One region of the Streptomyces sp. NPDC059201 genome, then DNA from elsewhere that is predicted to be linked to it. Evidence: riboswitches for the same ligand, from Rfam matches in the RefSeq annotation. Region 1 holds a riboswitch; the other holds the start of a gene.
The links. A riboswitch is a leader RNA that binds a small molecule or an ion and turns the genes downstream of it on or off. The one in region 1 is predicted to bind ZMP and ZTP.
Positions count from the first base shown of each region.

Region 2: linked by a shared signal. The riboswitch ahead of ACFXMG_RS04550 (phosphoribosylaminoimidazolecarboxamide formyltransferase) and the one ahead of glyA (serine hydroxymethyltransferase) in region 1 are both predicted to bind ZMP and ZTP.

Region 1 covers NZ_JBHZBB010000004.1:150,496-162,265, forward strand. The annotation lists gene ACFXMG_RS15015 (hypothetical protein) at 1-30, shown strand, start outside; gene glyA (serine hydroxymethyltransferase) at 66-1,379, opposite strand; ZMP/ZTP riboswitch at 1,444-1,534, opposite strand; gene rocD (ornithine--oxo-acid transaminase) at 1,641-2,846, shown strand; gene ACFXMG_RS15030 (polysaccharide deacetylase family protein) at 3,281-3,976, shown strand; gene ACFXMG_RS15035 (glutathionylspermidine synthase family protein) at 3,980-5,161, opposite strand; gene ACFXMG_RS15040 (hypothetical protein) at 5,180-5,488, opposite strand; gene ACFXMG_RS15045 (hypothetical protein) at 5,640-6,491, shown strand; gene ACFXMG_RS15050 (DUF397 domain-containing protein) at 6,580-6,783, opposite strand; gene ACFXMG_RS15055 (helix-turn-helix transcriptional regulator) at 6,780-7,619, opposite strand; gene tgmA (putative ATP-grasp-modified RiPP) at 8,485-8,718, shown strand; gene tgmB (ATP-grasp ribosomal peptide maturase) at 8,720-9,664, shown strand; gene ACFXMG_RS15070 (methyltransferase domain-containing protein) at 9,661-10,815, shown strand; gene ACFXMG_RS15075 (GntR family transcriptional regulator) at 10,903-11,169, opposite strand; gene ACFXMG_RS15080 (hypothetical protein) at 11,348-11,740, shown strand; gene ACFXMG_RS15085 (hypothetical protein) at 11,737-11,770, shown strand, end outside.
Region 2 covers NZ_JBHZBB010000001.1:1,018,576-1,030,345, reverse strand. The annotation lists gene ACFXMG_RS04585 (serine/threonine protein kinase) at 1-138, shown strand, start outside; gene ACFXMG_RS04580 (serine/threonine-protein kinase) at 135-1,553, shown strand; gene ACFXMG_RS04575 (hypothetical protein) at 1,688-3,250, opposite strand; gene ACFXMG_RS04570 (BTAD domain-containing putative transcriptional regulator) at 3,364-4,452, opposite strand; gene ACFXMG_RS04565 (hypothetical protein) at 4,687-4,917, shown strand; gene ACFXMG_RS04560 (glyoxalase superfamily protein) at 4,967-5,299, opposite strand; gene ACFXMG_RS04555 (hypothetical protein) at 5,384-6,013, shown strand; gene ACFXMG_RS04550 (phosphoribosylaminoimidazolecarboxamide formyltransferase) at 6,065-7,282, opposite strand; ZMP/ZTP riboswitch at 7,256-7,342, opposite strand; gene ACFXMG_RS04545 (hypothetical protein) at 7,407-7,679, opposite strand; gene ACFXMG_RS04540 (DUF1876 domain-containing protein) at 7,898-8,197, shown strand; gene ACFXMG_RS04535 (CBS domain-containing protein) at 8,293-8,892, opposite strand; gene ACFXMG_RS04530 (YncE family protein) at 9,079-10,359, shown strand; gene ACFXMG_RS04525 (discoidin domain-containing protein) at 10,472-11,770, opposite strand, start outside.

The DNA of each region.
Region 1 (11,770 bases):
GCGCTGCGGGTCGCCGCCTCCGTCCGGTAGCCGGTAACCGGTAGCCGCTGGCCGGCGGCCGGGTGTCAGGCGGGCAGGCCGGGGGCCGGGTGGGCGGCCATCAGGTCGGCGACCTCGGCGCGGATCTTGGCGAGGGTGGACTCGTCCTCGGCCGCGGCGGCGGTGACGGCGCGGTCGATCCAGTCGGCGACCTGGTCCATGTGGGCGGGGGTGAGGCCGCGGGACGTGAGGGAGGGGGTGCCGATGCGGAGGCCGGAGGGGTCGAAGGGCTTCCGGGGGTCGTAGGGGACGGTGTTGTGGTTGACGACGATGCCGGCGCGGTCGAGGGCCTTGGCGGCGGTCTTGCCGGGGACCTGACGGGAGGTGAGGTCCATCAGGATCAGGTGGTTGTCGGTGCCGCCGGAGACCAGGTCGAAGCCTCGGGCGAGGAGGGCGTCGGCGAGGGCCCGGGCGTTGGCGACGACGGCGTGGGCGTAGGCACGGAAGGAGGGCTGGGCGGCTTCGCGGAGGGCGACGGCGATGGCGGCGGTGGTCTGGTTGTGCGGGCCGCCCTGGAGGCCGGGGAAGACGGCCTTGTCGAGGGCCTTGGCGTGCTCCGCGGTGGACATCAGCATGGCGCCGCGCGGGCCGCGGAGGGTCTTGTGGGTAGTCGTGGAGATGACGTCCACGTGACCCACCGGGGAGGGGTGGGCGCCGCCGGCGATCAGGCCGGCGATGTGGGCGATGTCGGCGACGAGGACGGCGCCGGCCTCGCGGGCGATCTCGCCGAAGGCGGCGAAGTCGATGGTGCGGGGCAGGGCGGTGCCGCCGCAGAAGAGGATCTTGGGGCGTTCGGCGAGGGCGAGGTCGCGGACCTGGTCGTAGTCGATGAGGCCGGTGTCGCGGTGGACGCCGTACTGGACGCCGCGGAACCAGGAGCCGGTGGCGGAGACGCCCCAGCCGTGGGTGAGGTGGCCGCCCATGGGCAGCGCCATGCCCATGACGGCGTCGCCGGGCTTGGCGAAGGCGAGGTACACGGCGAGGTTGGCCGGGGAGCCGGAGTAGGGCTGGACGTTGGCGTGGTCGACGCCGAAGAGGGCCTTGGCGCGCTCGATCGCGAGGGTCTCGACCTGGTCGACGACCTGCTGGCCCTCGTAGTAGCGGCGGCCGGGGTAGCCCTCGCTGTACTTGTTCTGGAGGACGGTGCCGGAGGCTTCGAGGACGGCGGCGGAGACGTAGTTCTCGCTGGGGATGAGGCGGAGGGTGTCGGCCTGGAGCCGTTCCTCGGCGCCGACGAGCGCGGCGAGCTCGGGGTCGGTCGCGGCGAGCGCGGGGCGCGTGGCGGGAACGGGAACGGGAGCGGGAACGGGAAGGGTCGGGCGCTGCGGCGGGGTGGTCACGTGTTCCTCCGGGAGTACGTCGGAACGTCCCGGGGGCGGGTGCCGCACGGGACGCGGAGCGGTCCCGTGATGCCCAGGCGAGCGGCACCTCGTGTGGTGGAGCGCGCGCGGCTCCCCCGGGGTCGGTTCCCCGTACGCCAGTCGCCGCGCGTGGGCTCAGAGTAGCGGGCGCGCCGTGGTGCGAGGTTTCTTCGTCCGCGATGCGAGCGACGATAAGAAGGGGCCACAACACACCCCGGCCGCAGGACGATCGGAGATCCCGTGTCGAGAACGCAAGACGAGATCGCTGCCTCGGACGCGCACAGCGCCCGCAACTACCACCCCCTGCCCGTCGTCGTCGCCTCCGCGGAGGGGGCGTGGCTGACCGATGTCGAGGGGCGCCGCTTCCTCGACATGCTCGCCGGCTATTCGGCGCTGAACTTCGGGCACGGCAACCGCCGGCTGATCGAGGCGGCGAAGGCCCAGCTGGAGCGGGTGACGCTCACCTCGCGGGCCTTCCACCACGACCGGTTCGCCGAGTTCTGCACGCGGCTGGCCGAGCTGTGCGGGAAGGAGCTGGTGCTGCCGATGAACACCGGGGCGGAGGCGGTCGAGACGGCCGTGAAGACCGCCCGGAAGTGGGGGTACGAGGTGAAGGGCGTGCCGGACGGGCACGCGAAGATCGTGGTGGCGGGGAACAACTTCCACGGGCGGACGACGACGATCGTGTCGTTCTCCACGGACCACGAGGCCCGGGACCACTACGGGCCGTACACGCCGGGCTTCGAGATCGTGCCGTACGGCGATCTGACGGCGCTGGAGGCGGCGGTCACCGAGAACACGGTGGCGGTGCTGCTGGAGCCGATCCAGGGCGAGGCGGGCGTGCTGGTGCCGCCGGACGGGTATCTGCGCGGGGTGCGGGAGCTGACGGCCCGGCGGAACGTGCTGTTCATGGCGGACGAGATCCAGTCGGGCCTGGGCCGGACGGGCCGCACCTTCGCCTGCGAGCACGAGGGCGTCGTGCCGGACGTGTACATCCTGGGCAAGGCGCTCGGGGGCGGTGTGGTGCCGGTGTCGGCGGTGGTCGCGGACGCGGACGTGCTGGGGGTGTTCCGGCCGGGCGAGCACGGCTCGACCTTCGGCGGGAACCCGCTGGCCTGCGCGGTGGCGCTGGAGGTGATCGCGATGCTGCGCACCGGTGAGTACCAGCAGCGGGCGGCGGAGCTGGGTGAGCACCTGCACGCGGAGCTGGGACTGCTCGTGGGCGGCGGAGCGGTGGAGGCGGTGCGGGGCCGCGGGCTGTGGGCGGGCGTGGACATCGCGGCGGCGCGGGGTACGGGGCGGGAGGTGTCGGAGCGGTTGATGGAGCGGGGGGTGCTGGTGAAGGACACGCATGGTGCGACGATTCGGGTCGCGCCGCCGCTGGTCATCTCAAAGGAAGACCTGGACTGGGGCCTGGACCAACTCCGAGCCACCCTGTCCCCCTGACGGCCCCGGCCCCGTCGCAGCCATCCGTCCCACTGGGTCGGTGCCCCCCGCGCCCGGGGCTGTGCGGGTGCCGCCCCTCCGTTCCGCTGGGGCGGTGCCCACCCCCCGCTCCGCCGTTCCGTTGTGGGCATACGTTCCGCTAGGGCGGAACGGGTGGGCACAACGGAACGGCACCCTTCGCGGGTGCCTCCGCGCCGGTGCCTGGACCCGCACCACTTGTGCACCGCGCTACGGGTGCGGGTTCGGGCGCGGAAAGCCTTGGCCCGGCAGGGGGCGCCGTCCCTGTGCCCACCCGTCCCGCCCTGCGGGACGCCTGCCCACAGGGACGGCGGCGGGGCGGCCCGGCCGCAGGGGTGGCGGGGCCACAGGGACGGCGGCGGCGGGGGGAACTTGGGGCATTGACAGGGGAGTTGGTCTAGGCCAATGATGCGGCCATGCCGAGACTCCGTCTGCGCCACGCCGTGCGTGGCGCCCTCGCCGCCCTCCTCCCCCTCGCCCTCCTCGGGGCCGTCGGCGGCACCGCGAACGCCGCGCCGCAGGGGCCGTGGCCGCCGCCCGCGCCCGTGGTCTCCCGGATCGAGACCAAGGACCCGGTCGTCTTCATCACCATCGACGACGGCTGGTTCCACGACCCCGCCGCCGCGAAGCTGCTGCTCGACCGCCGTGTGCCCGCCTCGCTGTTCCTGCTCCCGGGGGCGTACTCGTACGACTCGGGCTACTTCCACCAGCTGCTCGACCACGGGCGGGTACGGATCGAGAACCACACGGTCGGCCATCCGGACCTCACGACGCTCGACGCGGCCGGGCAGAAGGCCGAGGTCTGCGGGGCGCGGGACGCGCACCTCGCGGAGTTCGGCGACGGGCCGCGCCTGCTGCGCCCGCCGTACGGGGCGTTCGACGCGACCACCCGGACCACCGCCCGCGCCTGCGGGGCGAAGGCCGTGGTGACGTGGACGTACGACCTGACCACCTGGGGCCAGTGGACGCCGCCGACCCCGGAGCTGAAGGCCGGCGACATCATCCTGCTGCACTTCAACGAGACGCTGGAGCAGGACCTGAAGCGCGCCCTCGCCCTCGCCGACGCGGCCGGACTGAAGCCGGCCCCGCTGCGGGAGTACGTACCGGAATAAAGGTCAGAGGATCACGTGCGGGAGGAAGCGGGCGTACTCGTCCGTGATGGGGCCCGCCGACTCCCGGATGCCGAGCCCCGCCGCCTCGTCCTCGACGACCCACGCGCCCAGCAGCGTGCGGTTGCCGTCGAAGTCGGGGAGCGGGGCGAGGCCCTGGTAGCAGCAGGGCTCGTCGCGGACGACCGGCTCGCTGCCGGGCTCGTGCAGGGTGACGCCCGCGCCCTCCCGGCCGAGCAGCGGCTTGGCCGCCCAGCCGAGGGTCGTGGCCAGTTCGCGCGGCCCGTCGAGATAGGCGGGCAGCAGGTTGGGGTGGCCCGGGTAGAGCTCCCAGAGGATCGCGAGGAGCGCCTTGTTGGAGAGCAGCATCTTCCAGGCGGGCTCGATCCAGCAGGTGGTGCCGGAGCCGCCGCCGTTGTCCAGGGTGGACAGGACGTGCTTCCCGAAGCGGTCGGTGACCAGCCACTCCCACGGGTAGAGCTTGAAGCAGCTGCGGATGAAGCGCAGCTTCTCGTCGACGAAGCGGCGCGAGAGCCGGTCCCAGCCGATCCGCTCGACGGAGAGCGCCTCGGTGGCGAGTCCGGCCTGCTCGGCGGTCTCGCGCAGGTACGCGACCGTCATCAGGTCCTCGCCGAGCTCGTCGGTCTCGGAGTGGGCGAAGTGGACCGGGCCGGGCGGCAGCAGCGGCGCCTGCCGCTTCCACGCGTCGACGAGGCGCTCGTGGAGCGAGTTCCACTGGTCGGCGCCGGGGAACCGTTCCTCCATCCAGAACCACTGCGGGCTCGCGGCCTCCACCAGGGAGGTCGGGGTGTCGGCGTTGTACTCCAGCATCTTCGCCGGGCCCGTACCGTCGTAGACGAGGTCGAAGCGGGCGTAGAGGGAGGGGAGTTCGGCACGCCGGCGCCAGGACTCGGCGACCCGCTCGGCGATCCGGGGATCGGTGATCCCGAGGTCGGCGAAACGGTTCCGCTCGACGATGTGCGCGGCCGCCGCGAGGCACATGGCGTGCAGCTCCTCGACGACCTCCTCCAGCGCCTCGACCTCGGGCAGCGAGAAGGAGTAGTACGCGCTCTCGTCCCAGTACGGGCGCAGCGAACCGTCCGGATAGCGGGTCAGCGGATAGACGAGACCCTGCTCCTCGACCGTCTCCTGCCAGCCCGGACGGGGCTCGATGGTGTGCCGTTCCATGGTGCCGGTCCGCCCGTCTCAGCCGCCGCTCGACCCGGAGGACGAGCAGCCGAAACCGCCGGTCTCGACGGCCTTCTTGTCGAAGCTGCCGCCGGAGACGCGCCGGTCGCTGACGTAGCCGCCGTAGTAGTACGCGCCGCGGACGGTCGTGCCGTCGTCATCGTCGTCGTCGCTCGAACCGCCGGTGTCGCAGCGGTAGCCCGGCAGCTCCTCCAGGGTCACCGGGTCCGCGCACCGGCGGTCGGGTTCGGCGCCGCAGGCGGTGATCGTCGCCGCGAGCACGCCCATACCGCCGAGCACCACCGTGCTCGACCTGAGCCTCCGCATGTCCCTCGCCCTCCCCTTCGCGTGGCCGCGCACCTTCGTGTGCGCGTGGCACGTCCGCGCGGCCGTTCGTATGACCGCGGGCCTCGCGACCGCACAGTGTAGGCCGCCGCTTTCCGCCACCGGCACCTAGAGTCGCTATGTGCTCTTGGGTATGGTTTGCGCGCTCGGATCGTCCCTGTGCTTCGGCGCGGCCACGGTCTTCCAGGCCGCCGGCGCCCGCGCGGCGGCGCCCGGGACGGGCAGCGGGGTCGATGTCGGGCTGCTGTGGCGGGCGCTGCGGCAGTGGCGGTATGTGGCCGGTCTCGCCCTCGACGGCCTCGGCTTCGTCCTGGAGGTGGTCGCCCTGCGCGCCCTCCCCCTGTACGCGGTCGGCGCGGCGCTCGCCGCGAGCCTCGCCGTGACGGCGGCGCTCGCCTCGCGGGTGCTCGGGGTGCGGCTGAGCCGGGTCGAGTGGGGCGCGGTCGCGGCGGTCTGCGCGGGGCTCGGCATGCTGGCGCTCGCGGCGGGCCGGGAGGGCCACCGGTCCGGCCCGCCGTGGCTGCCGTGGGCGCTGCTGGGGATCGCGGCGGGGGTGCTGGTGCTCGGCGCGACGGCGGGGCGACTGCCGGACCGGTCCCGGGCGCTGGTCCTCGGCCTCGGGGCCGGGATCGGCTTCGGGGTGGTGGAGGTGGCGGTACGCCTCCTGGACGGCGTGGACGTGGCGGACCCCGCCCTGTGGGCGCTGCTGCTCGGAGGCGGGGCGGCGTTCCTGCTGCTGACCGCGGCCTTCCAGCGGGGGGCGGTGACGACGGCGACGGCGGGGATGGTGCTGGGCGAGACGCTGGGCCCTGCGGCGGCGGGCGTCCTCTGGCTCGGCGATCGCACCCGGGAGGGCCTCGGGGGGCTGGCCCTGACGGGCTTCGCGGTGGCGGTGGCGGCCTCCCTGACCCTCGCCCGCTTCGGCGAACCCCCACCCCCCGCAGCCGGGAACCCCGCAGACCGCTCGCGCCCGGCCGGTCCGTGACCGTACGGGCCCGGCTGGCCGCGTGGCAGCACGAGAATGGCCCCGCTCTCCTCCCCACTCAGAGTCGAGGCGGGGCCTTTGGCGTTGTTCAGGCGCCGAGCTGACCGGCCTTGACGCTCTCGATGAAGGCGGAGAACGCGGGGGCGTGCACGTCCAGCACGGGGCCGGCGGGGATCTTCGAGTCGCGGACGGGAACGACGTCGAACGTGGGCACCAGGTTGGTGGCGACCTCCACGCAGTTGCCGTCATTGTTGCTGTAGGAGGACTTGAACCACTGCGGATGGGACGTCACGGGAAAGCCTTTCGTGCCTCGCGGATCATGGCCACTGTCGCCGCTTGCGACAGGGCTTCGGCTTGCACCTGATGGTAGGTCTTGAGCAGAGCCACCACCGAGTCGGTGTTGCGCTCCATGTGCCCTCGGATCTGAGACTCGGCGTACGCGAGCACGGTCATATCGGGCAGGGTCAACAGGTTGAGCGGTAGGTCGAGCGCCCTGTACTCGCCCATTTCGTACGGTGCGATCTGCACCACGGTGTTGGGCAGGTCTGCGACCTCCAGCAACCGGTCGAGCTGTTCGGCCATGATCTCAGGACCGCCGACCCTGCGCCGAATGCAGCTCTCATCCAGGACTATCAGCATCATCGGCGGACGATCCCGCACGAGGGCCGCTTGCCGTTCCGCCAGGAACCGAACTCGTGCGTCCGCACGTCCCGACGTGATCGCGCCGCGCCGTACGTTGCTGTCCGCCAGGCATCGGGCGTACGCGGGAGTCTGCAACAGGCCGGGCACAATGCCGATTTCGTACAAGCGGAGCTCAACCGCCTTGCCCTCGTTGGCTACGTACTCCGGGAACCCTTCGAGGAGGGGCCCAGGCCGCGTCTTGTGCCACTCACGCTCCAGAGAGTCCACACTCCCCTTCGTTCCGAAGATCTCGTCCATCTGTACCGAGAACGGAAGGGAGGGTGGCTTGCGGGTAGTTTCGACAGCGGAAATATGCTGGCTGGAATATGCCGAACGCGAGGCCGCATCCTCCTGCGTCCACCCTCGCTGGTCCCGCAGCCTGCGTAAAAGCACTCCGTACGCGGCCTGCGGGCTGGACGTGGCGTCCAGCTCCTTGCGGTTAGCCACAACTCTTCCTTCCGATCAGGCCAGTTGAAGGGAACTCGACTGTAGGCCACGCTTACGACCCCTGGTAGTGGAAGCGCTACGGAGAGGAGCGGTCGTGACCGGACACAACGCTCGCCCGAGTCCGAACCCGATCACAAAGCCGGCGACGCCGGTCCCCGACCTCGGCACCTTCATGGCGGCGGACACCGCCGAGGGAGCGTCCCGACTCGGAAGGGTCACGGCGTGGGACGGTGACCTGATCCACCTGTCACCCCCGGGTGGGGGCACGATGTGGACAGCGGCACCGGACGAACTGCGGCGACCGACCGAGGAGGAGTGTGCGCGTATCCGCGTCCTCATCTCGCCCGTGCCGGCATCGGGCCCGTGACACGGGTGTACGGGTACGCGCTGCACCACATCGAGCGCGACCCCGAGACCGAGCCGGCCGTGTCGGCGAACTGTCTGCACGACGGGTGCGGGTGGACCTCCACGCCGACCCATGCGGTAAAGCCGGTGGATGAGGCGTGTATGAGGCACACGGGGCTTCACCCGGCCCACACCCGCTTCGCTCGACAGTTCGCGGACGTTGCGGTGGTGGGCCGCGTGGGGTCCCCGTGAGGGTCTACGCCGTCACGGCGCCTGTGAGTACCTGCGGACTGGCGCGATGAAGAGGTTGCGCGGCGTGACGACCGCGCATCGGCGCCGTGCCACATGCCCGCAGTACCGCCCACCCATGAACTCCGCTCCCTCGGCACGGCCCCTTACTGCGGGGAGGTCCCGGGGCTGAGGGAGCGGGCAAGACCCGGCCGGCTGTCTGCGTGACGGTCGACGGCCGACCGGATGTGTACGACGACCAGGAACCACCATCCGACAGGAGGAACGACCAGTGAGCACCGCTCAGACGATGCCCGCTCCGTTCGGGGTCCGGCATCTCGTATCGCCCCCGCCGAGCACCGACGACGCCCCCGTGATCACGTACAGCGAGGGGCTTCAGCTCAACGTCTCCGCCGAGGGCAACCCGTGGCACGCGATCACGGCCGAGCTGCCCGAGACGCAGACGGAGACCAGCAACGGCGACGGCAGTTCGCCAGGGTCCGACAGCGGTACGGACCTCTGGTGACATGCGCCCCATCCTCATCCTGACCGGCCGAGACGATCTCACGGCCGACGCGGTGGTCGAGGAGCTGGTGAGCCGTGGGGAACACGTCGTCCGGTACGACACGGCCGACTTCCCCACGGCCTCCCGTCTGGCCGTCTCCCTCACCGGGGACGGCTGGACGGGGTCCCTCGCCGGCTCTCGCGCGGTACGCCTCGACACCGTGAAATCGGTGTGGTGGCGCCGCCCCAACGAGTTCCGCACCCCGGATGACTGGCCGGGCAATGCCCGCGCGCTCGCTGTCTCCGAAGCACGGTCCGGGATGCTCGGCGTGCTCGGCTCGCTGCCAGTGCGGTGGATCAACCATCCCTCGCGCGACGCAGCCGCGAACTACAAACCCGTTCAACTCGCTGCCGCCGCTCGCTGCGGGCTGGACGTGCCCCGCTCCGTGATCACGTCGGACCCCGACCACGCGCGGTCGTTCATGGGGGACGACACGGTCGTCTACAAGGGGCTCGGAGGCGGGGTGCTCGGGCCCGAGGGACGGCAGTTCCTTCCCGTCGCGCTCGTCTCCGCCGACCAGGTCGACGACGCCGTACGTGGCACCTGCCATCTGTTCCAAGAGCGCGTGGACAAGGCGTATGAAGTCCGGCTGACGGTCATCGGCGACAGGATGTTTCCCGTTGCCATCCACGCGGGCAGCGAGGCCGCCCGACTCGACTGGCGGACCGACTACCGGTCCCTCACCTACGAGCCGATCACCATGCCAGTCAGCGTCGAAAAGGCCGTACGGGCGCTCATGGACGAACTCGGGCTGTTCTTCGGCGCCCTGGACTTCGCCGTCACGCCGGACGGTCGGTGGGTGTTCTTCGAGGTGAACCCCAACGGGCAGTGGCATTGGCTCGCCGTCAAGGCCGGTATCCCGCTCGTTGCAGCCATGGCCGATGCACTGCAAGGAGAACCCCCGTGACCGAGGTATCCACATGGACCACCGCCGCGAAGGCACTCGCCGACAGGGTGACCGCCGACGCGCCCGCGTGGCACGACGCTGTGAGCGGCACCCCGCGTGATCAGCTCGTCCCGCGCTGGTGGCAACCCATCCCCGACAGCCCCGGACGGGAATGGGAGCTGGTGAGCCTGCCCGAGGGCTCCCCCGAACGACTGACCGCCGCGTACACGGATGCCACGTTGGTGACCCGAGTCGGCCCCCTGCACGCCGACCAGGCCGAGCACGGCGAGCGTGGGAAGGGCGAACCCACGTCGTCTTCCACGCTGCCGGGGCTCATCGTCTCGATGGCTGACCGGCTCCGCGTCGAACCCGGAGACAGGGTGCTGGACGTAGGAACCGGCTCCGGATACTCGGCCGCCCTGTTCGCGCACCGCTTCGGCGACGAGTCCGTCACCAGCGTGGACGTGGACCCGTACTTGGTGGAAGCCGCCCGTGCCCGGCTCGCCGGCTTCGGCCGTACGCCCCGCATGGAAGCGCTCGACGCCACGGGCGAACTCCCGGACAGCGAGTACGACCGCATCATGGCGACCGTCTCCGTACGCCCGGTCCCCGAATCGTGGCTGCGCGCTCTGCGGCCCGGTGGTCGGCTCGTGACGACGATCGCCTACACGGCGCTGCTGATCACGGCGGACATGGGGCCGGACGGAGTCGCCCGGGGCAGCGTCCAGCCCGACCCGGCGACGTTCATGGAGACTCGGCAGAACGCGGACTACCCGCCCAAGCTGAACGACGTGTTCGTGTCGGCCCGTGTCCGCGAGGGCGACGACGTACGGGCCCCGGACGGGCCGATCCCCGACCTCTGGCAGGAATGGCCGCTCCGGTGGCTGTACGAGCTGGACACGCCCGGTGTCGAGACCCGGTCAGCCGTCCACCCCGACGGACGGCGTGTGGTGTGGCTGCTCGCCGCAGACGGGTCGTGGGCCCGCGCCGAGGACTCCGAGTCCCCCCTCGTGCACCAGGGCGGCCCCCGTCGACTCTGGGACGGGTTGGAGGGGGTACGTCGACGCTGGGACGAGAACGGCCGGTTCCCCCTGCACGACATGCGGGTGGAGTTCTCGCCCGAGGTAAGCCGGCTGCTCGCTCCGACGGGCAAGTGGGACTTGCCGATCTGACCCCGGCCCACGGCAGGGTTCACACCGCACTGCCCCGTCCGTGCGTTGCCCCCGTGGCGCATGGGCGGGGCTCTCGAATGCGCAGGCTTACGCCTCCGCCTGGTCGTCGTCCTCGCTGCCCGAACCGGCGGCAGGCGCAACGAAACTGCCCTTCCCCCACCGGGTCTCGATGAGCCCTCGCTCACGGGCGATGCCGATCGCTCGGCGGACAGTCATCCGGGCCACGCCGTGACGCGCGCAGAGGTCCGCCTCTGACGAGACGGGGTCACCCGCGCGCTTCCCCTTGATTTCGGCTTCAAGGGCGTCCAGCACATCCATGTACGGGGCACGCGGGTGGCTCGGGGTCTCGGGCATGGAGCGAGCGTAGACAAACCGCCGACGCCGAGCCACTTAGACGAGTAGATAAGTTAGACAGGTGGACAGGTTAGACGTGTTGCCCTAGCGTGATGCCCCGAACACAGAAAGGCCCCGGCGAACCGGTCCTACGCGGTCCGCCGGGGCGTCGCCGATCAGCTGTTGGGAGCTGAAAGACATGTACGAGCTTATCGCCCTCACATCCATCGGAATGGGACTGCTGCTCACCCTCTGGTGCGCGCTCGAACTGTGGCCGGGCCGGCAGCCCGGACGCCACTCCGCCGCCTACCGCGCGCCCGAGACCCTGCCCACCCTCGCCGTGCCCCGTGCGACGCCATGGCCCGCCCCGACCCCTCAGCACGTCACCGCGCGACACACCCCGCTCCGGGGCGAGGACACCCCTCTTGTTCGCCCCTACGTCCTCGCCGAGAACACCCTGCGTCTCGGAGCGATCCGCGAACGGCGTACGGCTGCTGTCCTCGCCACGCTCGGCGTGGACTACCCCTACGAGTACGCCGGGAACCACTTCGAAGCCCTCGCCGCTCTCACCGCTGCGGGGGTGACCGCATGACCCGCGAATGGCTCGCGGCCGAGACGGCCC
Region 2 (11,770 bases), on a different contig from region 1:
AAGGGCGACCGCCGCAACGGCAAGCGGGAGGAGATCGTCGGGCTCGCGCTCCGGTTCGGGCTCGTACGCGAGGAACACCTCGCCCTGCTGCCGCCCGTGACCGGGGCGGGCGGACGCCAGGGGCAGAGCGCGCGATGACACCCCCGCACGCCCCGCGCCCCACCACGGAAGGGGACGACGGCCCCGAACAGCTCCGGCCCGGCCACCGCGTCGGCGCGTGGGAGGTCACCGAACTCATCGGAGCCGGCGGCTGGTCCACGGTGTACGCGGCCCGCCCGGCCGCGCGACAACCCGGGCCGGACACCCAGCCGCCTCACGTCGCCCTCAAGGTCATGCCGACCGCCGGGCTCGCCCCCCGCCAGGCGCGGCGGATCACGGAGTCCGCGCGCCGCGAGGTCGAGCTCGGCCGCAAGGCCGGACACCCCCGGCTGATCGGCCTCCTGGACTCCTTCACGCTCGCCGCACCCGACCAGCCCTCCCTGGACGGCGCACTCGTGCTGGTCATGGAGAGGGCCACGGGCAGCCTGCGGGACCTCCTCGACGCGGGCGTCCCCGAGGCCGACCGCGTCCGGCTCCTCGAAGGGATCTGCCAAGGCATCTGCGAAGGGCTCGCCCACCTCCACCGCTCGGGCTGGGTCCACGCCGACCTCAAGCCCGAGAACGTCCTCCTGGGCGCGGACGGCTCCGTGAAGCTCTCCGACTTCGGCCTCGCCACCGAGCTGACCGGCACCCACGGCTACGTACCCCCCATGGGCACCCTCGACTACCTGCCCCCGGAACGCTGGCGCGCCCCCCTGGGGGAGCTCGGCGTCCAGGTCCGGACGAGCGCCGACGTCTGGGCCCTCGGCATCGTCGTCCACGAACTCTTCGCCGCCGGAGTCTCGCCCTTCCCCGGCGCCACTCCCGTCGCGCGGGGTGCCGCCGTCCAGGAGTACGGGGCCGGGCGCGCCCCGCTCCGCCTGGACCCCGCCGTACCGCCCTTCTGGCGCGCGCTCGTCGCGGACTGCCTCGCCCCCACCCACGCGGCGCGCGCCCCGCACACCGCCGAGAGCCTGCTCGCCCGCATCGCCGCCCGCCCCGGCGACCACGCCACACCCTCAGCACGCCCGGCGCGTGGCAGGACCCGCGTCAGAACCCGCGTCGCCGTCCTCGCCGCCGCGCTCTGCGGGGCCGGCGCCGCCCTGTACTCCGACACGGCCGGGCACGGCGTGGCCGCGCCGGCCGGCGCGATCCGGGTGTTCAACGCGGAGCGGGGCTGCCAGGAGCGGTCGGACCGGGACCCGCAGTGCAGCCTGGGCCTGGCCGTCGACCCCCACCGGCCGTACACGGCGGAGAACGTCGTACGGACCCGGGTCTGGCACGGCGACCCGCTCACCGCCGACTGCCAGGTGCCCGACGGGCAGCCCATCGTCGACGAGGAGGACCTCCGGTCCACGCACTGGTTCCGCGTCCGCCTCCCGCGCGGCTCCGTACCGCCCGAAGCCTGGCTCCCCGCCGTCCGCACGAGGGACCGCCCGCCCCTCCCGAGGTGCCCCCTCCCGTCCGTGCGCTGAACCGGCTCGCCCGGGAGGGGAGCGCGCCCTCGCGGCCTGACCGTACGGGCTCCACGCACACCCACACACCCACACGCACACGCCCGCCGTCGTCCGGATCAGCAGGACGACGGCGGGCGTTTCGCGCGTACGGCTCAAGGCAGCGCGGGCCCGGGCCCGTTCAGCCAGCCCCACTCCGACCAGCCGGAGAAGCCGGTCTGCCAGCGGTGGTAGACGCCGGCGTGGCTCGTGCCGAAGACCTCGATGCGGCCGTCCGCGTTGGTGCCCGTGGCGATCTCGGTGCCTCCGCCGCCGAAGGTCTCCCAGGCGGAGAAGGGCGCGTTCTGGCCCGTCTGCCAGGAGTGGCTCGCGGTGTCGGCGTTGATCGCGAAGACCTCGACCCGCCCGTCGGCCGTCCGCGCGGTGCTCAGCTCGGCGTTGCGGATCCCGCCCGTGCCCGTCCACTCCGACCAGGAGGTCGGGCTGGTCTGCCAGCGGTGGAACACCCCGTCGGCGTTGGAGGCGAACACCTCCAGCCTGCCGTCCTGGTTGTGGCTGACGGCGACGTCGTGCCCGCCCCCGCCGAAGTGCTCCCAGGCGGACCAGCCGCCGCTGACGGAGGTCTGGTAGAGATGCCCGAACGTCGAGTCGGACAGCGCGAACACCTCAAGCCGCCCGTCGGGCGCGGTCTCCATGGCGAGCCGGGAGAGGGCCGGACCGCCGCCGACGCCCTCCCACGCCGACCAGCCGCCGCTGGGCGCGGTCTGCCAGCGGTGGAACACGCCGGTGGTGTTGGAGGCGAAGACCTCGACGCGCCCGTCGGCGTTGCTGCCGACGGCCAGCCGGTACCCGCCGGTGCCGAAGTTCGCCCAGCCGGACCAGCCCGCGCTGGGCCCGGTCTGCCACATGTGGTCGAAGGTGCCCTCCGAGAGCGCGAAGAGCTCCAGCCGACCGTCCGCGTTGGCCGCGAGCGCCAGTTGCGCGTTCCGGGGGCCGCCCTTGAACTGCCACGGCGACCAGCCGCCGTTCACCTCGGTCTGCCAGGAGTGGTACACGCCGTCGGTACCGGCGGCGAAGGTTTCGAGACGCCCGTCCGCCGACCGCGCGGACACCACCCGGCCCGAGGGGTTCGGGTGCGGCTTCCGCACCTCGGAGTCGTCGACGATGCCGTTGTAACGGAGCGCCTTGTAGTCGCCGTTCGGGTGCCCGTCGATCGAGCCGGCGCCGATGTTCCCGTAGAAGTGCCCCGGAGGCTCGACCCCGCTGGAACCGCCGCCGAAGCTGTAGTACGAGAAGCCGCCGTGGTCGTCCACCCACTCGTGGAAGATGATCACGTGGTTGTAGAACGAGTTGAGGATGTCTCCGGCCCTCAGCTCGCTCCGCGCGATCTCGTGGGAGAAGCCCGGCAGGCCCTGCGTGTTCGGGTTCGCGTCGAGATGCCAGGCCATGGCGACGAACCCGGAGCAGTCGGTGCGGTAGTTGTAGTCCCCGCCGGGCCCCGGCGCGGACGCGCCCTGACTGTACGGCGGCGCCTGGTCCACCCAGTACTGCGCACGCCAGATCACCTCGCTCCGGGTGATCGGCCCCCCGCGGTCGGACGCGACGGCGACGGCTGCGGCCTCGCCCGCCGAAGCGTGCGGCGCGGGCCCGACCAGCAGGAGCGCGCCGGCTATCAGGGGCAGCAGGAATCTGCCCCACCATGAACGTGACTCTCTCACTCGGACCTCCCAGGTCGTCGGCGGCCGACAGTAGGAGCGAGCGATGAAATACGGATGGAATGAAGGGGAGTTGGGCGGAGGCAGGGGTTGGGGCAGAGGCCGCAGGCCCGTGCTCAGGCGAACGGCAGCGACACGTCCGCGCCCGCCGACCGCCCCAGCCCCGCCTCGTCCCCGCACAGGATCATCCGGCGCGTCCGCCGCAGCAGCATGCTCGGCGCGACCCCCAGGTCCTCGGCGAGGCGCCGGCGGGCGCGGTCGAACACCGACAGCGCCTCGGCCTGCCGCCCGCTCCGGTACAGCGCCCGCATCAGCAGCGCCGCGACCGGCTCGTTCCACGGATGCCCGGCGGACAGGGCGGACAGCTCGGCGACGGCCTCCGCGCACCGCCCGAGCCGCAGCTGCCCTTCCGCCTTCCGCTGTACGAGGGCGATCCTGCGCTCGCCGAGCCGGAGCCGTTCCAGCTCCGCGAGCGGCCCGGGCAGGCCGTCCAGCGGCTCGCCGCGGAACAGTTCCAGGGCCAGGGAGCAGAGCCGTACCGCCTCGGCCGGATCGTCCGCCCGGTCCGCCACCGCGACGGCGGCGACCAGCTCCTCCAGGCGCGCGAGGTCCACGTCCACCGTGCCCGGGACCAGCCGGTAGCCGAGCCGGTCGTGCGCGATCACCGGGTCAGGGCCGCACTCCGTACGGAGCGTCCCGCGCAGCCGGTAGACGTACACCGGCACCACGTTCGCGGCCGGCGGCTCCGACCCCCAGACGCCGTCGAGCAGTTCCCGCCGGCTCAGCGCCCGCCCCGCGCCCAGCGCGAGCGCCGCCAGGACGGCCTGCTGGCGCAGCGGCCCCAGACTCAGCGGCCGCCCGTCCTGCCAGGCCCGCAGCGGCCCGAGCACGGAGATCCGGAGCTCCGGCGCACGCCCCCGCCCTGCGGCCCCCGGGGCCGGGCGGCTCGCGGGCCGGGTGCGGGGGCCGAGCCCGGGGGAGACCAGGCCCGCGTCGAAGGCGTGGACGATGGCGGCGGCGCGGTCGCGCAGACCGAGCTTCACGAGGACCCGGGCCAGATGCGCGGCCACGCTCTCCTCGGGGAGGGCGAGGGCGGCGGCGATCTCGTCGTCCCGCAGACCGCAGCCGACCGCGGAGAGGACCCTGCGCTCCTGGTGCCCGAGCGCGACGACGCTCGGTCGGCCTGTGGTGGCGGTCGTCGGCAACGCTGCTCCCCGGGCTCCGGACTGGGCGGACTGGCCGGACCGCTCGGACCGTCCGGATTGGACGCACCGGTCGGTCCGGCGGACGCCGTCGCCACGGTAGGGCGGGACGCGGCGGGCGCGGCATCCGGAAGGATCCGGAGTGACACCCGCGCCGCGGCGGTTTGGCCGCCCCGCGCGGCGGGGCAGTCCACCCCTGCCGGAACGATCCGTGCCCCGACGAGTGAGGCGGCCCAGATGCCCGACATGAGCCCGGAACCGATCGCGACCTTCTGCGGAAAGTGCGACTGCGGATGCCCCCAGCTGTTCGTGGACGCGGACGCGCCCGAGGACAAGCGGGTGCGTCTCACCGATGACTTCGGGCAGCAGGTCCAGATGAGCGAGGACCAGTTCGCCGATCTCGTGGCCCAGGCGAAGGCCGGCGCGTTCGACCGCCTGGCCGTGGCCCCGGCGGCGCGGCACGCCTGACCCGGGACGACGGCCGCCGGCCCGAGCGGGTGGCCGTCGTTCCAGCTCCTCAGTCCGTGGGCGTACCGACCCGGATCCGGTTCCCGTCCGGATCGCGCAGCTCGACCTCGCGCGCCCAGGGAGCCTCCTCCACCGGCACGCCGAACTCGGCGGCGACGGCGTCGACGTCCCGTACGCGCAGATAGACCAGCGTGTCGGGGCGTGCGTCGCCCTCGTGCTCCGACAGGAACAGCCTGACCTCGCCCCGCGCCACCTCCACGAAGGCGGGGAACCCCGGCTCGAACCGGTGCACCCACTGCTCGACGAATCCGAGCCGCCCGTACCAGGCGACGGTCGCCGCCGCGTCGCTGACCCGGAGCACCGGGATCACTTCCTCGTCCATGATCCGCATGGTCGCAGAAGAGCCACGAGAATTCATCGACAGAAATATCTGTCGAAACAAGCCAGCGACAGCTAATCTTGTCGCATGAGTGATGCGAAGAAGGGGATCCCGACCCCCGACAAGAGCGACGACGACTTCTGGACCGCCCTCTCGCACCTGGTGGAACCCCCGTGGAACGAGCCCGTCCAGGAGGACGCGTTCGCGATGGACGAGAGGGTGCACGACGCGGTCCGCGCGCTGGCCGAGCGGATCTCGACCCGGCTCCTGGCCTACCGGGCCGCCGGCAAGTCCCCCGACCCCGTGCTGATGGCCGCGCCCGATGTGCAGCTGGCGCTGCTGCGGGCGCTGTACGAGGCCAAGCAGTCGGTCGACCGGCTCGCGGAGTCCGCCGCGACCGTCGCCGGCCGCAGCGGCGCGAACTACGCCCAGCTCGGCGCCGCCTGGGGCGGCATCAAGCGCCAGTCGGCCCGGGTGAAGTGGCCCCACGCGGTGGCCAGGAAGTCGGCGAGCGAGTCCATCCCGCTGCACTACGCGGGCGGTACGGCCGTCGTCCACCACGACGCGGACGCCGACGCCTGGTGGTACACGGCCACCGCCGCCGACCAGCAGGAAATGGACTCCGACCCGATCCACGCGACCTACGCCGAGGCCATCGCGGGAGCCACCGAGTTCCTCCTCACCCACACCCTGCCCGACCGCCGGCCGCCCATGTGACAGCGCCCGCACAGTGCCTGGACGGTGCCTGCACGGCGCCCGCCTGGTGCCTCAGTGGTGGAAGAGGCGCAGGCCCGTCCGGGCGAGGGTGATGCCGAGTTCGCGGCAGGCGTCCTCGACGTCGGCCGAGCGGATCGAGCCGCCGGGCTCGGCGAGGGTGGTCACGCCGTGGCGGTGGGCGTGGTCGACGTTGTCGCGGAAGGGCAGCGAGCCGTCGGACACGAAGGAGACGCCGCTCAGCTTCGCGAGCCACGCCGCCCGCTCGGCGGGGGAGAGTGCGACGGGTGTCGTGGCGACGGCCCCGCGCAGGCGGGTGCGCTCGTCGTCCGTCAGGTCGCCCTCGACCAGGCGGATCCGCCAGTTGACGCGGTCCTGCCGCCGCACGCCCGGGACGAAGTCGAGCTCCTGGACGAGCGGATGGCGGCGCAGCCACCACGTGTCGGTCTTGGCGCCCGCGAGGCGGGTGCAGTCCACCCGGGACTGCTGCCCGGCGCCGATGCCGAGGGTCTGGCCGTCGCGTACGTAACAGACCGCGTTGGACTGGGTGAAGCGCAGCACCACGAGCCCGAGGAGGCAGTCGGCGCGCGCCCGGTCGGACAGCGCGCCGACGGGTACGTCGGCCAGGACGTCCGGCGAGAGCGGGCTCGGGTCGCGCTCCTGGGCGAGCCGCAGCCCGAAGACCTCGCGGGCCTCCTCCCGGGGCGGTGCGAAGGCCGGATCCGCCTCCATCACCAGGAAGCGGCCGCCCTTCTTCCCCGCCAGCACCTCCAGGACGCCGGGCGCGTACCCGGGGGCGACGATCCCGTCCGAGACGACCCGGGAGAGGAGTTCCGCGAGCTCCAGGTCCACCTCGCGCGAGACGGCGACGAAATCCCCGTACGAGGACTTCGGGTCGGCGTCCCGCGCCCGCAGATAGGCGCTGGTGAGGGCGCCCACACCGGCCGGGTCCACGCCGTACGGGCGGGCGGCCGCCGCGTCCACCGGGCCCGCGACGGCGGCGCCCTCGGGCGACACGTGCTTGAAGGAGGCGGCGGCCGGCAGGCCGAGCGTCCGCTCCGCCTCCCGCACCAGCTGCCAGGCGTTCAGGGCGTCGAGCAGATTGATGTACGAGGGGCTGCCCTGGAGCACGCGCACGGGCGCCCGCCCGGGATCCACGGGTACGGCCCGTGCCGCCGTCTGCTGGGGATTCATGCCGTAGCGCAGCCGCATGCCGCTTCTCCTCGGATCGATGGTGACGACGAGGGAGGACGCCCAGGCGGTCGACGTCACGTCCGAGGAAGCGGGCCGCTTCCCTGTGGTACTCCACGTGCGCCAGTCACGACCCGGGGTGATCGTAACCCGGGGCCCGAGGGCTGGCAACGAGCCCCAGGGGAGCGGGCGTTGGCGGTACGCGTCAGAGGCCGCCCCAGCCGTCGTCCGCGTCACCGGGCCCGCGGCGGCCCTTCTGGGACGGCGGCGCCGGGTAGCGGGACAGGACGGCGTCGAGCTTCGCGAGGGCGGTGGCCGTGGCCATGAGGACGAGCGCGGTCGCCGCCAGGCCGATGCCGACGTGCAGACCGCTCGCGTTCAGGATCACGCCGATGCCCAGGCTCGCCGGGACCCCGAGACCGGCGACGACGACCTGGAGCACCTCCAGCCGTTTGCGGGTGCCGAACCGGCCGGCCATAGCGGTACCCCTTCGCCGTGAAGTGTCCGTGCGAGGGGTGGTTCCCGCGCCACGGGTGCGGAACACGCCCCTCCACGCGCCGTCCGCGCCCGCCCGCCGCTTCGCGCCGGTCCCCGTGCGCCCCGCGCCCCGCGGGCGGATCCTGGAAGGGACGGGGGAGCAGCGCCCCGGCGCCGTACGGCACCGGAGGCGCCGACCGGCGTGCGAGGAGGCAGACCATGACACGGAACCTGGAATGGAGGGTCGGCCTGGAGCTGAGCGAGGAGTCGGGCCGGACCAAGGCCGAGGCGCGCCTCGACACCGGGACGGCGACCTTCACGGGACACGGTTCGGCCCGCTGCAACCCGGCGGACACGGACGTGCCGGTGATCGGTGACGAGCTGGCCGCGAGCCGGGCCATGAAGGACCTCGCGGGCAAGCTGATGCGCGAGGCGAACCGGGAGATGGAGGCGGTGGGCGCCGACACCGTACCGTCGCGCACGGGCCCCGGATACGGATGGCCGGAGGCGGTCTCCTGAGGAGCCCGCCGCCACGAGTGCCACGGCCCCGCCGGAGCGATCGGCTCCCCCGGGGCCGTGCCGCGCGCGGAACGACGCCCCGCCCGGCGTACCGCTCACTCCTCCTCGGCGGGCTCCACGACCAGGTGGTCCACCACCTCGACCACCCCGTCCACCGACTGGCAGAGCCGCACCAGCAGCGGGCCGAGGTCCTTGCGGCCCAGGGTGCCGCTGAGGGTGACGCGCCCCTCGTGGACCTCGATGTGCACGGCGGCGGGGGAGAGGCCGAGGATGCGGATCACCACGTCCTCGCGGATCTCCTCCTGGATCGAGCGGTCGCGGCGCAGGAAGAGCTGGAGCAGGTCGCTGCGGCTGAGGACGCCGATGAGCCGCCCGCCCGCGTCCACGACCGGCAGCCGCTTCACGTGGTGCTTCTCCATGAGCAGGGCCGCCTCGGCCGCCGTCCAGGAGGGCCGGGCGGTGTGCACGGGGCTGGACATCATCGCCTCGGCGGTGCTGGGGCCGTCCTTGGCGGTGTGCCGGCGCAGCAGGTCGGCCTCGGAGACGACGCCCACCGGCCGGTTCTCCTCGTCGACCACCGGCACGGCCGTGATGCCGTACTCGTCGAGGAGCCGCGCGATCTCCTTGAACGGCGTGCCGCGCTGGACCGCGACCGCCGTGGGGGTCATCAGGTCCGCGACACTGCGGTGCCTCATCGTCCGTTCCGTCCCTTCTGCGGGTGATGGTTCCATGATCCCGCATCCGGGGCGGACGGCGTAAGGGCGGGGTGCGGGAGACGTCTTGTGGGTGTGACGGGTCCATGGTTACCTGCGGGTTACCTCCGGTAAGTCGCTGTCCCCACACGGATAAGTCGCTGTCCCCACACGGAAGAAGGCACCCTCATGCCCTCGGCTCGTACGACCCGGACCCGCCGTCCCGCGGTCGCCCTCACCGCAGCCCTCACCCTCTCCCTGGCGGCCTCCCTCGCCCTCCTCACCCCGGCCGCCGCCGCACCGCCCTCCACCCCGACTGCCTCACCCCTGCGCGAGGTCATGTTCGTCGGCAACAACTGGGACGGCACCGCCGATGTCATCGCCGCCCGCGGCGACTTCCACCGCATCGGCCGCGTGAACGTCATCCCCGACAAGGAGGAGCGGCTCCGGGAGATCCACCTCAACCCCGTCAAGCTCGCCTTCTTCCTCGGCGTCCGCCACGGCCCCGGCGAGGGCCACGACCAGTTCGTCGACGACATGTACGCCACCCCCGACGGCACCGCGATGGTCGTCTCGCGGCCCAGCTTCGCCGACGTCGTCTCCCTCGGCCTGCGCACCGGACGGATCAACTGGCGCTTCCCCGTGGCCGGTTACCGCTCCGATCACATGGCCGTCTCGCCGGACGGCACCCGCGTCGCCGTCTCCGCCTCCACGGCCGACACCGTCCACGTCCTCGACATCGCCACCGGCCGTCAGCTCGGCTCCTTCACGACCGGATCCAAGCCCCACGAGAACGTCTTCACCTCCGACGGGCGTCTGTGGAACATGTCGATCGGCGAGGTCACCACCGCGCTCGACGCGCCCTGGCTCGACTGGACCAAGGGCGACCGGAAGATCACCGTCGTCGACGCGACCACCTTCGAGACCGTCCGCGTGATCGACATGCGCTCCCGCCTCGACGCCTTCGGCCGCGACGACCTCTCCGACGCCGTCCGCCCCCTCGTCTTCACGCCCGACGAGAAGAAGCTCTACTTCCAGGTCTCGTTCCTCAACGGCTTCCTGGAGTACGACATCGAGAGCGACCGCATCACCCGCCTCAAGGCCCTGCCGGGCAACCCCGCCACCGACCCCGACCGCACCACCTGGGTCAACGACTCGCGCCACCACGGACTTTCGATCAGCCCGGACGGCGCGAAGCTGTGCGTCGCCGGCACCATGGACGACTACGCGACCGTCGTCGACCGCGCGACCCTGAAGCAGGGCCCGCTCGTCCCCACGAGCAAGCCCTACTGGGCCACCGTGAGCGGCGACGGCCGCTCCTGCGTCGTCTCCGAGAGCGGCGCCGACCGCGTCAGCGCCATCGACTTCGCGAGCGGCGAGCGCGTCGCCTCGGTCCCCGTCGGCGACCACCCCCAGCGCGTCAGGCTCGCCCACGTACCCGCCGACTGGACGTCCCCGACAGGGAGCTGACGGTTCGTCGGAACGCCGGAGGGGCCGACCGGATCGTCATTGATCCGGCCGGCCCCTCCTCGTCGCCCCCGCCGGTGCAGGCGCGGGCGACCGATCACGTACGGGTGAGCGCTCAGGTGCGCGTGACCGTCACCTCGTACAGCGAGTACCCCCACTTCGTGGCCCGCCGGTCCCCGTGGATCCGTACGAACCGGGCGGGCGTCGAGTCGAACGCGGCCGTGTCGTAGCCGCCGTCCCCGGCGTCCGTCGACCAGACCGTCCGCCACGCCGAGCCGTCCTCGGAGACCTCGATCCGGTACTGGCGGGCGTAGGCCCGCTCCCAGTCCAGGGTCACCCGGCCGACCCGCCGGACCTCGCCCAGGTCCACCTGGAGCCACTGGTCGTCCGACCAGTCGCCGGCCCAGCGGGTGCCGGTGTCGCCGTCGAAGGCGCGCCCGGGGGCGTAGCTGGTGAAGGGGTGCCACTCGGTGGAGCTGGCCGAGGTGGGCCGGCCCGACGCGAGGTTCTCGCCCGGCTCGTGCCGCTCGGTCGCCCGCCACGTCCGCAGGTAGGACTCGGCGCCGAGCGCCAGGTCCCCGATGACCTCGGGTCCGCCCGGGGTGAGCCGGATCTGCTCGATCCAGTCCGGCACGAGACCGGCGTGCGCGGCGCCGTCCGTGTTGAGGTCCCAGGTCCGCTCGCCCGTCACCTGCCGGTCGAGGACGGTGCCGCCGTCGAAGCTGCGGTACGGGTACGTCACGGCGTTCGGCGCGTCCGCGCCGACCGGACCCGGCCAGCCGCCGACGCCGTTCATGTCGGTGCCGTACCCGAGGCCCACGCCGTACTTCTCGCGCAGCGCGGCCTTGCCGTTCGCCTCGCCGATGAACCCGCCCGCGTTGTGCATGTAAGGAGCGGTGAACCCGCCCAGCTTGTACAGCCGTTCCGTCCAGTCGAGGTCCATCCAGCTGTGCGTGGACAGCACGCCCGGGTACTCCTCGGCCTCCAGCATGTCCAGGGCCCGTCCGGCCGCCTTCACGCTCATGTGGTCGAGCTCCAGCATCATGCCCCGGTCGATCATGCCCCGGAGGGCGTACTCACCGAGCCGGGTCAGCCCCCGCGTGTTGCAGCGCGCGTCGGAGGCGTAGCCGGGCACGCTCACCCCGGCGGGCAGCTTCGCCGCCATGGCGGCGGGCGCGTTCAGCCCGATCGGGTTGTCCTTCTGCGCGCCGGTGCACTTCTCGGTCGCCCAGAAGGTGCCGGTGGACAGGAACTGGCCGATGTTCACGGCGACACCCGTCGTGCCGCTGTCGAAGCGGACGCCGCACAGCGCGTTGTCGAACTTGTGGCACAGGAACATGCTGCGCACGCCGAGCTGGTACAGCTCGTCCAGGCCGCGGTCGACGTCCGCCTTGTCGCACTGGGCCACGTCGAG